DNA from 2 places in the Bradyrhizobium betae genome. Region 2 is predicted to be linked to the other one. Evidence: riboswitches for the same ligand, from Rfam matches in the RefSeq annotation. Region 2 holds a riboswitch; the other holds the start of a gene.

Region 1 (6,286 bases), 140 kb from region 2:
CTCCACGACGTTGGACTGTCCGCCGTCGCCGCCTCCCGCGCCGCCGCCCATCGCGAGCTTCTTGCGGGCGTCGGAGAGTTCGCGCTCGAGCTTCTTGCGCTCGTCCATCAGGGCTGCGATGCGCGCCGGGACGTCCTCGATCGAGGTGCGCAGCTCGCCTGCCGCCGTCTTCGCCAGCGCCATGGTGTCGTTGGCGTGTTTTCGCGCGTAGTTGCCCGTCAGCGCCTCGATGCGGCGCACGCCGGAGGCCACCGCGCTCTCGCCGGTCAGCGTGATCAGGCCGATGTCGCCGGTGCGCCGCACATGGGTGCCGCCGCAGAGTTCGACCGACCAGCCGAGCGCGTTGGCGCCGCGCTCGCGCGCGGTCCGGCCCATCGAGACGACCCGGACCTCGTCGCCGTATTTCTCGCCGAACAGCGCACGCGCCCCGGCCTCACGCGCTTCATCGACGCCCATGACCCGGGTCGTCACTTCGTCATTCTCCAGCACCACGTCGTTGGCGATGTCCTCGACGCGGGCGAGCTCTTCCGCCGTGATGGGCTTCGGATGCACGAAGTCGAAGCGCAGGCGGTCGGGCGCAACCATCGAACCGCGCTGTGCGATGTGGTCGCCGAGCACCTGGCGCAGCGCCTCGTGGATGAGATGCGTCGCCGAGTGATGCGCGCGGATCGACGAGCGCCTGCCGTGATCGACCTCGAGCTGCAGCGCGGTGCCGAGCTTCAGCTCGCCGCTCTCCACCGTGCCGACATGGACAAAGAGATCGCCGAGCTTCTTCTGCGTGTCGGTGACGCGGAACCTGATGCCGCCCTCGCCCGTCAGCACGCCGGTGTCGCCGACCTGGCCGCCGGACTCCGCGTAGAACGGCGTCTGGTTCAGCAGCAGCGCGCCGGTCTCGCCGGCCTTGAGGTGGGCGACTTCCTGGCCGTCCTTCACCAGCGCGGAGACCACGCCTTCGGCGCTCTCGGTCTCGTAGCCCAGAAATTCAGTGGCGCCGAGCTTCTCGCGCAGCGGGAACCAGATCGCCTCGGAAGCAGCCTCGCCCGAGCCCTTCCAGGACTCGCGCGCCTTGGCCTTCTGGCGCTCCATCGCGTCGGTGAACGAGGCCTGGTCGACGCCGATGCCGCGCGATTTCAGCGCGTCCTGCGTCAGATCCAGCGGGAAGCCGTAGGTGTCGTACAGCGTGAAGGCGACGTCGCCGTCGAACATGTCGCCCTTCTTCAAGGACGCGCTCTTCTCGTCGAGGATGGCAAGGCCGCGCACCAGCGTCTTGCGGAAGCGGGTCTCTTCCAGCCGCAGCGTTTCCTCGATCAGATTCTCCGCGCGCATCAATTCGGGATAGGCCTGGCCCATCTCGCGCACCAGCGCCCAGACCAGCCGATGCATCAGCGGCTCCTTGGCCCCTAACAGCTGCGCATGGCGCATCGCGCGGCGCATGATCCGGCGCAGCACATAACCGCGGCCCTCGTTCGAGGGCAGCACGCCGTCGGAGACCAGGAAGGCGGAGGAGCGCAAGTGGTCGGCGATGACGCGGAACGAAGCCACGGTCTGCTCGTTCGGCCCGCTGCCGAGCGCGGAAGCGGTCGCGTCGATCAAATGGCGGAACAGATCGGTCTCGAACACGCTGTCGACGCCTTGCATGATGCAGGCCATGCGCTCGAGGCCCATGCCGGTGTCGATCGAGGGACGCGGCAGCGGTACGCGCTCCTCTTTCGTCACCTGCTCGTATTGCATGAACACGAGATTCCAGAATTCAAGGAAGCGGTCGCCGTCCTCTTCCGGCGAGCCCGGCGGTCCGCCCCAGATGTGATCGCCGCGATCGATGAAGATCTCGGAGCATGGCCCGCACGGGCCGGTGTCGCCCATCGCCCAGAAATTGTCCGAGGTCGGGATGCGGATGATGCGGTCGTCGGAGAAGCCCGCGATCTTCTTCCACAGGCCAGCCGCCTCGTCGTCGGTGTGGTAGACGGTGACGAGCAGCTTGTCCTTCTTCAGCCCGAAGTCGCGGGTGATCAGCGTCCAGGCCAGCTCGATCGCGCGCTCCTTGAAATAATCGCCGAACGAGAAGTTGCCGAGCATCTCGAAGAAGGTGAGATGGCGCGCGGTGTAGCCGACATTGTCGAGGTCGTTGTGCTTGCCGCCGGCGCGCACGCATTTCTGCGACGTGGTGGCGCGCTGATAGGGCCGCTTCTCGACGCCGGTGAAGACGTTCTTGAACTGCACCATGCCGGCATTGGTGAACATCAATGTCGGATCGTTGCGCGGCACCAATGGCGAGGACGACACGATCTCGTGGCCGTTCTCGGCAAAGAAGTTCAGAAAGGTCGACCTGATCTCGTTGACGCCGCTCATGTTCATCCAATCGGGTGTGCTGGAGCATGATCCGGAAAAGTGTGAAGCGGTTTTCCGAAAAGATCATGCTCAAACAAAGAGCTAAAGCGCGATGACTCTTCATTGCGCTTTAGAACCCGCTGACTTGCCATCCAAACCGCGAGTTTGGACTGATATCTGCGGGCCAGAGCGCTTTTAGACAAGGCCAGCTTCGCTGTCCAGAAACTGTGCAGGCGGATCAGTGGGTTGCCGCATCAGCGCAATCCCGTTGCAATCCCTTTGGAAAGGCGCAAAGCCTGCGTTGACAGGCTTGGGCGCCCTGTGGTCTGTACCCATCTGTATCGTACGGCCACGTCGGGAGAGACCGGCATGGGTGCCGGCGCCGAAGGAGCAACCGCCCCGGAAACTCTCAGGCAAAAGGACCGCGTGGCTTTGACGACATCTGGAAAGAGGCACTGGCGGGCTTAAGACCCGGACAGCGTCCGCCGACGGGATAATACTCTCAGGCACAGCGACAGATGGGGCTTCGATGGGTGTCCTCGCGGGAATCGTCCCCGGGGAACCGCCGAGGGCTCCGTAATGCTTGCGCGCGACGACCAAGACTCCCTGAAAAAGACGCCCCTTCACGGGCTGCATGTGTCCCTCGGCGGCAAGATGGTGCCGTTTGCGGGATATGACATGCCGGTGCAATACCCCGCCGGGGTCCTTAAAGAGCATCTGCATACGCGCTCTTCCGCCGGCCTGTTCGACGTCTCCCACATGGGCCAGATCGCGCTCCGCCCGAAGTCGGGCAAGGTCGAGGACGCCGCCCGCGCGCTGGAGCGACTGGTGCCGCAGGATATCGTCGCGATTGCACCGGGACGGCAGCGCTACGCCCAGTTCACCAATGAAAACGGCGGCATCCTCGACGATCTCATGGTCGCCAATTTCGGCGATCACCTGTTCCTGGTCGTCAACGCCGCCTGCAAGGACGCGGACGAGGCGCATCTGCGCGCGAATCTCGCGGACGACTGCGTGATCGATTCGCTTTCCGACCGCGCGCTGATCGCGTTGCAGGGCCCGAAGGCGGAATCCGTGCTGGCGAAATTATGTGCAGAGGCGCCCACCATGAAGTTCATGGATGCCGGCCCGCACAAGGTTGCCGGCCTCGCCTGCTTCGTCTCGCGCTCGGGCTACACCGGCGAGGACGGGTTCGAGATTTCGGTCCCCGCCGCCGATGCCCAGCGTCTTGCGAAGACCCTGCTGGAAAACCCCGACGTGATGCCGATCGGCCTCGGGGCCCGCGACAGCCTGCGGCTGGAAGCCGGGCTTTGTCTCTACGGCCACGACATCGATACCGAGACCACGCCGGTCGAGGCCGCGCTGGAATGGTCGGTGCAGAAGAGCCGCCGCACCGGTGGCGCCCGCGCCGGCGGCTTTCCCGGCGCCGAAAAGATTCTCGCGCATTTCGACAATGGCGCCTCCCGCCGCCGCGTCGGCCTGCTCGCGCTGGGTCGCGCGCCGGTGCGCGAAGGCGCGCTGCTGTTCGCAAATAGCGAGGGCGGCGAGGCCATCGGAAAGGTCACCTCGGGCGGTTTCGGTCCGAGCCTGAATGCGCCGGTCGCGATGGGCTATGTGCCCACGAGCCACAGCGCGCTCGGCACAAATCTTTTCGCCGAGGTGCGCGGCCAGCGATTGCCGCTTACCGTCGCCGCCATGCCCTTCGTCAAGAACACCTACAAACGCTGAGGATTGAGACAATGACCACGACGCTGTACACCTCCGACCATGAATGGCTCGCCATCGACGGCGATGTCGCCACCGTCGGGATCACCGACTACGCGCAGTCGCAGCTCGGCGACGTCGTGTTCGTCGAGCTGCCCAAGGTCGGCCGCTCGCTGAAGAAGGCGGAAGCCGCCGCCGTGGTGGAATCGGTCAAGGCCGCCTCCGACGTCTACGCGCCCGTGACCGGCGAGGTGCTCGAGGTGAATGACGCCCTCATCGCCGAGCCGGCGCTGGTCAATTCCGATGCGCAAAGCAAGGCCTGGTTCTTCAAGATCAGGATTGGCGACAAGAGCGAGCTCGGCGGCCTCATGGATGAAGCAGCGTACAAGGCACACACGGCGTGAAGATATGAGCCAAGCGGTCGCCTCCCACTCGGTGTCATCGCCCGCGCAGGCGGGCGATCCAGTACGCCGCGGCCCATCGGCTCAATCACGAACGCCTGCGTTTACTGGATCGTCCGCCTTCGCGGACGATGACAACGACGACGGCGACAGCGAAATCTAGCGAGGACCCATGATGACCGCGCACCGCAAATCCAACGGCGACACCGCCACTTTCGTTCGACGCCACATCGGCCCCTCCGCGCGCGATGTCACCGCGATGCTGGAAACCGTCGGCGCCAAGAGCGTCGATGCGCTGATGGCCGAGACGCTGCCGGCCTCGATCCGGCAGGCCGCGCCGCTCGATCTCGGCAAGCCGCTCAGCGAGACCGAGGCGATCGCGCACATGGGCGAACTCGCGCGTCAGAACCAGGTCTTCACCTCGCTGATCGGTCAAGGCTATTCCGGCACCATCCTGCCCGCGGTGATCCAGCGCAACATCCTGGAGAACCCGGCCTGGTACACGGCCTACACGCCCTACCAGCCCGAGATCAGCCAGGGCCGTCTGGAAGCGCTGCTCAACTTCCAGACCATGATCTGCGACCTCACCGGGCTCGACATCGCCAACGCCTCGCTGCTGGACGAAGCCACCGCCGCCGCCGAAGCGATGGCGCTCGCCGAGCGGCACTCGCAGGTGAAAGCAAAAGCCTTCTTCGTCGACAAGGACGTGCATCCGCAGACGCTGGCCGTGATGCGCACCCGCGCCGAGCCGCTGGGCTGGACCTTGGTCGTCGGCGATCCTCTCGCCGATCTCGACAAGGCCGACGTGCTCGGAGCGCTGCTGCAATATCCAGGAAGCTCGGGCGCCGTGCGCGACCTCCGGCCCGCCATCGCGGCGCTGAAGGCCAAGGGCGCACTCGCGATCGTCGCGGCCGATCTGCTGGCGCTGACGCTGCTCGCCTCGCCCGGCGAGCTCGGGGCCGACATCGCCATCGGCTCGGCGCAGCGCTTCGGCGTGCCGATGGGCTATGGCGGACCGCACGCGGCCTATATGGCGGTGCGCGACGCGCTGAAGCGCTCGCTGCCCGGCCGCATCGTCGGCCTCTCCGTGGATTCACGCGGCGCGCCCGCCTATCGCCTTGCGCTGCAGACCCGCGAGCAGCACATCCGCCGCGAGAAGGCGACCTCCAACATCTGCACCGCGCAGGTGCTGCTCGCCGTGATCGCCTCGATGTACGCGGTCTATCACGGCCCCGAGGGCCTGACGCAGATCGCGCGCAATGTGCATCGGCGCGCCGCCGTGCTCGCCGCCGGCCTGCGCAAGCTCGGCTTCACGCCCGATAGCGAAAGCTTCTTCGACACGCTCAGCGTGGACGCTGGCGCCAAGCGCGCCGGGATCATCGCGCGCGCTGCCGCCGAGAAGATCAATCTCGGCGTCGGTGAGACGAACTTGCGCATCGCGCTCGACGAGACCACCACGCCCGCGACGGTCGAGGCGGCCTGGCGCGCCTTCGGCGGCACGCTTTCCTATGCCGAGATCGACGCCACCACGCGCGAGGCCCTGCCGGAGGCGCTGAAGCGTACCACCGGTTTCCTGGCTCACCCGGTCTTCCACGCGCATCGCTCGGAGACCGAGATGCTGCGCTACATGCGCAAGCTCAGCGACCGCGACCTCGCACTCGACCGCGCGATGATTCCGCTCGGCTCCTGCACCATGAAGCTGAACGCGACCACCGAAATGATGCCGCTGACCTGGCCGGAGTTTGCGACATTGCACCCGTTCGTCCCGCGCGAGCAGGCCGCCGGCTATCACGCGCTGTTCGCGCGGCTGGAGAAATGGCTGTGCGACATCACCGGTTATGACGCGATCTCGC
Region 2 (6,286 bases):
GGATCTTGAAATTCGAATCCGTCGTGATCAGCGTGTCGTAGACCATGTAGCCATGGTCACGCGTGATGTAGGCGGTGGTGAAGATCGGATCGATGACGCGCAGATCCGAATGCATCACCGCGGTGATGGTCTTGCCGGCGGCAAATACCGGCGAGGCCATTGTGGTCGAAAGCGCAACGACCGACAGCGCAAGTGTGGAGGCGAACGCGCGCCGCCCCCGGCGCATTAAGCTCAGCATAAAAGTTTCTCCTGACGTGAAACTGTTCAAAGGCAGGTTATTGGTTGAGCATTCGGTTCGTTCCTTAGGCGAACTAACCTCATGCAATGCCTTTATCTTTTCGAGACTTGCAGACAGTGTTGTGCGCGTCAATCCGCTTTAGCTGCAAGCCCAAGCGGCGCGGGCACGGGCTCCACAAAGATCGGTTTGGCTCTACAACACTCCCCGCTCGTCCTGCCCAGCGCAATGCAATGCGCGTTCCATCTTTCGAAGCTTGAGAGACATTAAGATGAATCCAGCCAATCTTCCCTTCGATTCCGAAGCCATGCTCGAAGGCCTGCGCACCTGGGTCGACTGCGAGAGCCCGACCTGGGACGCCGGTGCCGTTAACCGCATGCTCGATATCGCAGCGCGGGATATGGCAATCATGGGTGCGACGATCGAACGCATCGCCGGCCGCCAGGGCTTTGGCGGCGTCATCCGCGCACGCTTCCCGCATCCGAAGCAAGGTGAGCCAGGCATCCTGATCGCCGGCCACATGGACACCGTCCACCCGGTCGGCACCATCGAGAAGCTGAAATGGCGGCGCGAGGGCAACAAGTGCTACGGCCCCGGCATCTACGACATGAAGGGCGGCAACTATCTCTCGCTGGAAGCGATCCGTCAGCTGGCGCGCGCCTCCTTCACGACGCCGCTGCCGATCACCGTGCTGTTCACGCCTGACGAGGAAGTCGGCACGCCCTCGACCCGCGACATCATCGAGGCCGAGGCTGCGCGCAACAAATATGTGCTGGTGCCCGAGCCAGGCCGCGCCGACAACGGCGTCACCACCGGACGTTACGCCATCGCGCGCTTCAACCTGGAAGCGACGGGCCGACCGAGCCATGCCGGCGCGACGTTGTCGTCGGGACGCTCGGCGATCCGCGAGATGGCGCGGCAGATTCTTGCGATCGACGCGATGACGACCGAAGACTGCACCTTCTCGGTCGGCGTCGTGCATGGCGGACAATGGGTGAACTGCGTTGCCACCACCGCAACAGGCGAAGCGCTGTCGATGGCCAAACGCCAGGCCGATCTCGACCGCGGCGTCGAGCGCATGCTGGCCCTGTCTGGCACGGCCAACGACGTCTCCTTCAAGGTGACGCGCGGCGTCACCCGGCCCGTGTGGGAGCCGGATGCGGGCACGATGGCGCTGTATGAAAAGGCACGCGGCATCGCCAAATCGCTCGGCGCCGAGCTGCCGCATGCGAGCTCCGGCGGCGGCTCCGACGGCAATTTCACCGGTGCGATGGGCATCCCGACGCTCGACGGCCTCGGCGTGCGCGGCGGCAATGGCCACACGCTCGAGGAGTTCATCGAGGTCGACAGCCTGGTCGAGCGCGGCCGGTTGATGGCGGGATTGCTGGCGACGCTGGAGTAAATTGAATCAACTTTGCACTGCACAATACGTTGGCAATCACGGTTGAAATTTAGCCTTGTCTAAAAATGAGGCGCATCGTACTGCTCGATGGTCCACGCGACGATGCGGGAGAGATCGCAACGAAGGCATCCAGCCTTCCTTGCGGCGCCGACGGAGCAACCGCCCCGGAAACTCTCAGGCAAAAGGACTGTATCGTCAGGACGATCTGGAGAGAGACGGCACGATTTGAAATGTCGTGACGTCCACCGAAGGGAATAGTCCGGAGCTGACCTTACGGGGTCTGCGCCGGGTCAAGCTCTCAGGTAACCGTGACAGATGGGGCGCCGCCAACGGCTTCACGGCCGGCGGTTAGCCGACTCTAACTCACGGGAGCCCCGAACCTGCCATGACCCATATCGCCATCATCGGCGCCGGCATCACCGGCGTAACGACCGCCTATGCCCTGCTCGAACGCGGCTACAAGGTGACGGTGCTCGACAAGCACCGCTACGCCGCGATGGAGACCTCCTTCGCCAATGGCGGACAGCTCTCCGCCAGCAATGCCGAGGTCTGGAATAGCACCGCGACGATCCTCAAAGGCCTGCGCTGGATGTTCCGGCGCGATGCGCCATTGCTGATGAACCCGCGGCCGAACTGGCACAAATATTCGTGGATGAGCGAGTTCGTCGCCAACATCGGCAACTACCGCGCCAACACGATTCAGACCACGCGCCTTGCGATCGAAGCCCGCAAGCATCTGTTCGAGATCGCGACGCGCGAAGGCATCGACTTCGATCTCGAACGCCGCGGCATCCTCCACATCTATCACGACAAGAAAGGCTTTGAATCCGGCCTGCGCGTCAACGCGCTGCTGCAGGAAGGCGGCCTCGATCGGCGTCCGGTGACTTCGGAGGAAATCCGCGCCATCGAGCCGACGCTGCGCAAGGACTATTACGGCGGCTTCTACACGCCGTCGGATGCGACCGGCGATATCCACAAGTTTACCCGCGGGCTGGCTGAGGCCTGCAAGCGACGCGGCGCCACCTTCATCCAGGAGGCCAACATCGATTCGATCGCCCGCGCCGGCGCCGGCTTCGTCATCGGCTGGGCCGATCTGTCCGCAAGCGATGCGGCCGCATCCGCGCGCGGCATGCTGAAGGTGGACGGCGTCGTGGTCTGCGCCGGTGTGGCGAGCCGTCACTTCGCCACCCTGCTCGACGAGCGCGTCAACGTCTATCCGGTGAAGGGCTACTCGATCACGGTGCAGCTCGACACCGCCGCGAGCCGCAACGCGACGCCGACCGTCAGCCTGCTCGACGAAGCCGCCAAGATCGTCACCAGCCGGCTCGGTGCCGATCGTTTCCGCGTCGCCGGCACCGCCGAATTCAACGACTTCAACCGCGACATTCGCGCGGACCGCGTGCAGCCGCTGGTCGACTGGGTGCGCAGCAATTTCCCCGACGTCGAGACGTCGCGTGTCATTCCGTGGGCCGGACTACGGCCGATGATGCCGAACATGATGCCGGTGGTGCGCGCAGGCCGGATACCGGGCGTGTTCTTCAACACCGGCCACGGCCATCTCGGCTGGACCCTGTCGGCCGCGACCGCGCAGATGATTGCCGGGACCATCGACGGCCGGCGCGGGCTCAACGCTCCGCCGACCGTCCCCTCACTCAAGGTTGAGACCGAGCTGCGTCATGCATCCTGAGTGGTTCCGATCGGACGCAGGGCGGCCCCTTGATACCGCCCTACCCTTGGCACACAATTTGCCCCGCAAGGTCGGCATCTCCGGCCGGCTTTCCAAGCCCGAATGACAGGCGCGCATGATAGACACGACAGACTCCACGGGCGCCCCAGGGCGCCACACGTTCCGCAGCCGGAGATAGGTGCATGCTAGGTTATCTCATTCGTCGCGTTCTGGCGGCGGTCCCCGTGATGGGCGTCGTCGCGCTGTTCGTGTTTCTGCTGCTGCGGCTGACCCCGGGCGACCCCGCCGCAATTCTTGCCGGCGACAACGCGACACCTGAACGGCTGGAGCGCATCCGCGACTCCCTCGGCCTCAACGAGCCGTTGATCGTGCAGTTCATCACCTGGGTGAACAAGCTGCTGCACGGCGACCTCGGAACGTCGCTGATCTCCAATTTGCCGGTCATCAAGATGATCAGCCAGCGCGTCGAGCCGTCGATCTCGATCGCGCTCTCGACCATCATCCTCGCGGTCATTGTCGCCGTCCCCCTGGGCGTGATCGCGGCATGGAAGCATGGCACCTGGATCGACCGCTTCGTGATGGGTCTCTCCGTGCTGGGCTTCTCGGTGCCGGTGTTCGTGGTCGGCTATATCCTGATCGAGGTCTTCGCGATCGACCTGCGCTGGGTGCCGGTACAGGGCTTCCGCAGCATCTTCAACGGCTTCGGACCGTTCTTCGAGCGCATCATCCTGCCGACCTGCGCGCTCTCCTTCATCTACGTCGCGCTGATCGCGCGCATGACGCGGGCGGCGATGCTCGACGTGCTCGGCGAGGATTACGTCCGAACGGCGCGCGCGAAAGGCATCAACGAGGTCGCGGTGATGATGCGGCATGCGCTGCGCAATGCCGCCGTGCCCGTGATCACCGTGATCGGCACCGGCTTTGCACTGCTGATCTCCGGCGTCGTCGTCACCGAGAGCGTGTTCAACATCCCCGGCATCGGCCGCCTCACCGTGGACGCGGTGCTGGCGCGCGACTATCCGGTGATCCAGGCGATGATCCTGCTGACCTCGCTGATCTACGTCGTCGTCAATCTCCTGATCGACGTCGCCTACACGCTGCTCGATCCCCGGATCCGGTACTAGGGCCAAGGATAACAACAACAATGTCGGTCGATAGCCTTCCTCAATCGTCCATTCCGATCACGACGCCGCTGCGGCCGCGTTTCGGATTCCTCACCTCGACGCCGATCATCGCGGCGGCCACGGTCTGCCTCGCGCTGATCGTGCTGGTCTCGATCCTGGCGCCGCTGATCGCGCCGCATGATCCGATCCAGTTGGCCCCCTCGCAGCGGCTGAAGCCGGCCTCGGCGCAGTTCCTGCTCGGCACCGACGCCTATGGCCGCGACCTGCTGTCACGCGTGATTTATGGCGGGCGCATCTCGCTTCTGATCGGTATCGGCTCGGCGATCCTTTCGATCGTCATCGGCCTTGCGATCGGCCTCGTCTCCGGCTTCTTCAAGCTGGTCGATTCCGTGCTGATGCGCGTCATGGACGGCCTGATGGCGATGCCGAGCATCCTGCTCGCGATCGCCGTGGTGTCGCTGTCGGGCGCCAGCATCTGGACCGTGCTGGTGGCGATCACCATCCCCGAAGTTCCGCGCGTCGCGCGCCTGGTGCGCTCGGTCGTGCTATCCGCCCGCGAGGAGCCTTACGTGGAAGCCGCAATCTCGGTCGGCTCGTCGCTCCCCAAGATCATGTGGCGACATCTGATGCCAAACACGATCGCGCCGCTGATCGTCCAGGGCAGCTATGTCTGCGCCTCCGCGATCCTGACCGAGGCCATCCTGTCCTTCCTCGGCGCCGGCATCTCGCCGGAGACGCCGACCTGGGGCAACATCATGGCCGAAGGCCGCCAGTATTTTCAGCTCAAGCCGACGTTGATCTTCTGGCCGGGCCTGCTGCTCTCGATCGCCATCCTCAGCATCAACCTGATCGGCGACGCCGCCCGCGACGCACTCGATCCGCGCATGAAGCAGCGGGAGGGGAAGTGATGACGGATCAAGTGATGACCGGCCCCATCCTCGACATCAACAATCTCGTCGTCTCCATCGGCAAGAAGCCGAAGGGCGCCAACATCATCGACGGCATCTCGATCCAGGTGCACAAGGGCGAGACGCTGTGCCTCGTCGGCGAGAGCGGCTCGGGCAAGTCGGTGACCTCGCTGACCACGATGGGCCTGCTGCCGAAGGGCACGCTGGTTCCGACCGGCGGCAGCGTCAAGCTGGTCGGTGAGGAGATTCTCACCGCGACCGACCGCCGCCTGCGGCAGCTGCGCGCGACGCAGATGGCGATGATCTTCCAGGAGCCGATGACGGCGCTCAATCCGGTGGTTCCGGTCGGCCGCCAGATCGACGAGGTGCTGCGCGCCCATACCAATCTCGATGCGAAGGCGCGCAAGAAGCGCATCCTCGACATGATGGAGCAGGTCCGCCTGCCCCAGGTCGAGCGCATCTTCGCTTCCTACCCGCACCGCCTCTCCGGCGGCCAGCGCCAGCGCATCATGATCGCGATGGCATTGGTGCTTGAGCCGAAGCTGCTGATCGCGGACGAGCCGACCACCGCGCTCGACGTCACCACGCAGAAGCAGATCCTGACCCTGATCCGCGACCTCCAGCGCGATCACGGCACGGCCGTGCTGTTCATCACCCACGACATGGGCGTCGTCGCCGAGATCGCCGACCGCGTCGCGGTGATGCGGCAGGGCCGGCTGGTCGAAACCAGTCCGCTCGAGACCGTGCTGCGCAACCCGACCATGGAATACACCCGCAACCTGCTCTCGGCGGTGCCGAGCCTGGTGCCCCGCGCCCCGCGCGAGGACTGCCGCGAGCCGGTGGTGCTGGAGGCCAACGACCTCAGCAAGGTCTACAAGGAACGCTCTTTCTTCGGCAAAGGCCGCGAGGTCGTCGCCGCCGACAAGGTCA

Evidence for each region. A riboswitch is a leader RNA that binds a small molecule or an ion and turns the genes downstream of it on or off. The one in region 2 is predicted to bind glycine.
Region 1: it holds a riboswitch for glycine, as region 2 does, so the genes downstream of both, gcvT (glycine cleavage system aminomethyltransferase GcvT) here and F8237_RS28300 (D-amino acid dehydrogenase) in region 2, are expected to answer to the same signal.

The regions. Positions count from the first base shown of each region.
Region 1 covers NZ_CP044543.1:5,735,838-5,742,123, reverse strand. The annotation lists gene alaS (alanine--tRNA ligase) at 1-2,349, opposite strand, end outside; glycine riboswitch at 2,674-2,762, shown strand; gene gcvT (glycine cleavage system aminomethyltransferase GcvT) at 2,908-4,056, shown strand; gene gcvH (glycine cleavage system protein GcvH) at 4,068-4,436, shown strand; gene gcvP (aminomethyl-transferring glycine dehydrogenase) at 4,609-6,286, shown strand, end outside.
Region 2 covers NZ_CP044543.1:5,880,509-5,886,794, reverse strand. The annotation lists gene F8237_RS28310 (ABC transporter substrate-binding protein) at 1-238, opposite strand, end outside; gene F8237_RS28305 (M20/M25/M40 family metallo-hydrolase) at 507-1,637, shown strand; glycine riboswitch at 1,733-1,837, shown strand; glycine riboswitch at 1,841-1,954, shown strand; gene F8237_RS28300 (D-amino acid dehydrogenase) at 2,023-3,324, shown strand; gene F8237_RS28295 (ABC transporter permease) at 3,507-4,448, shown strand; gene F8237_RS28290 (ABC transporter permease) at 4,469-5,356, shown strand; gene F8237_RS28285 (ABC transporter ATP-binding protein) at 5,371-6,286, shown strand, end outside.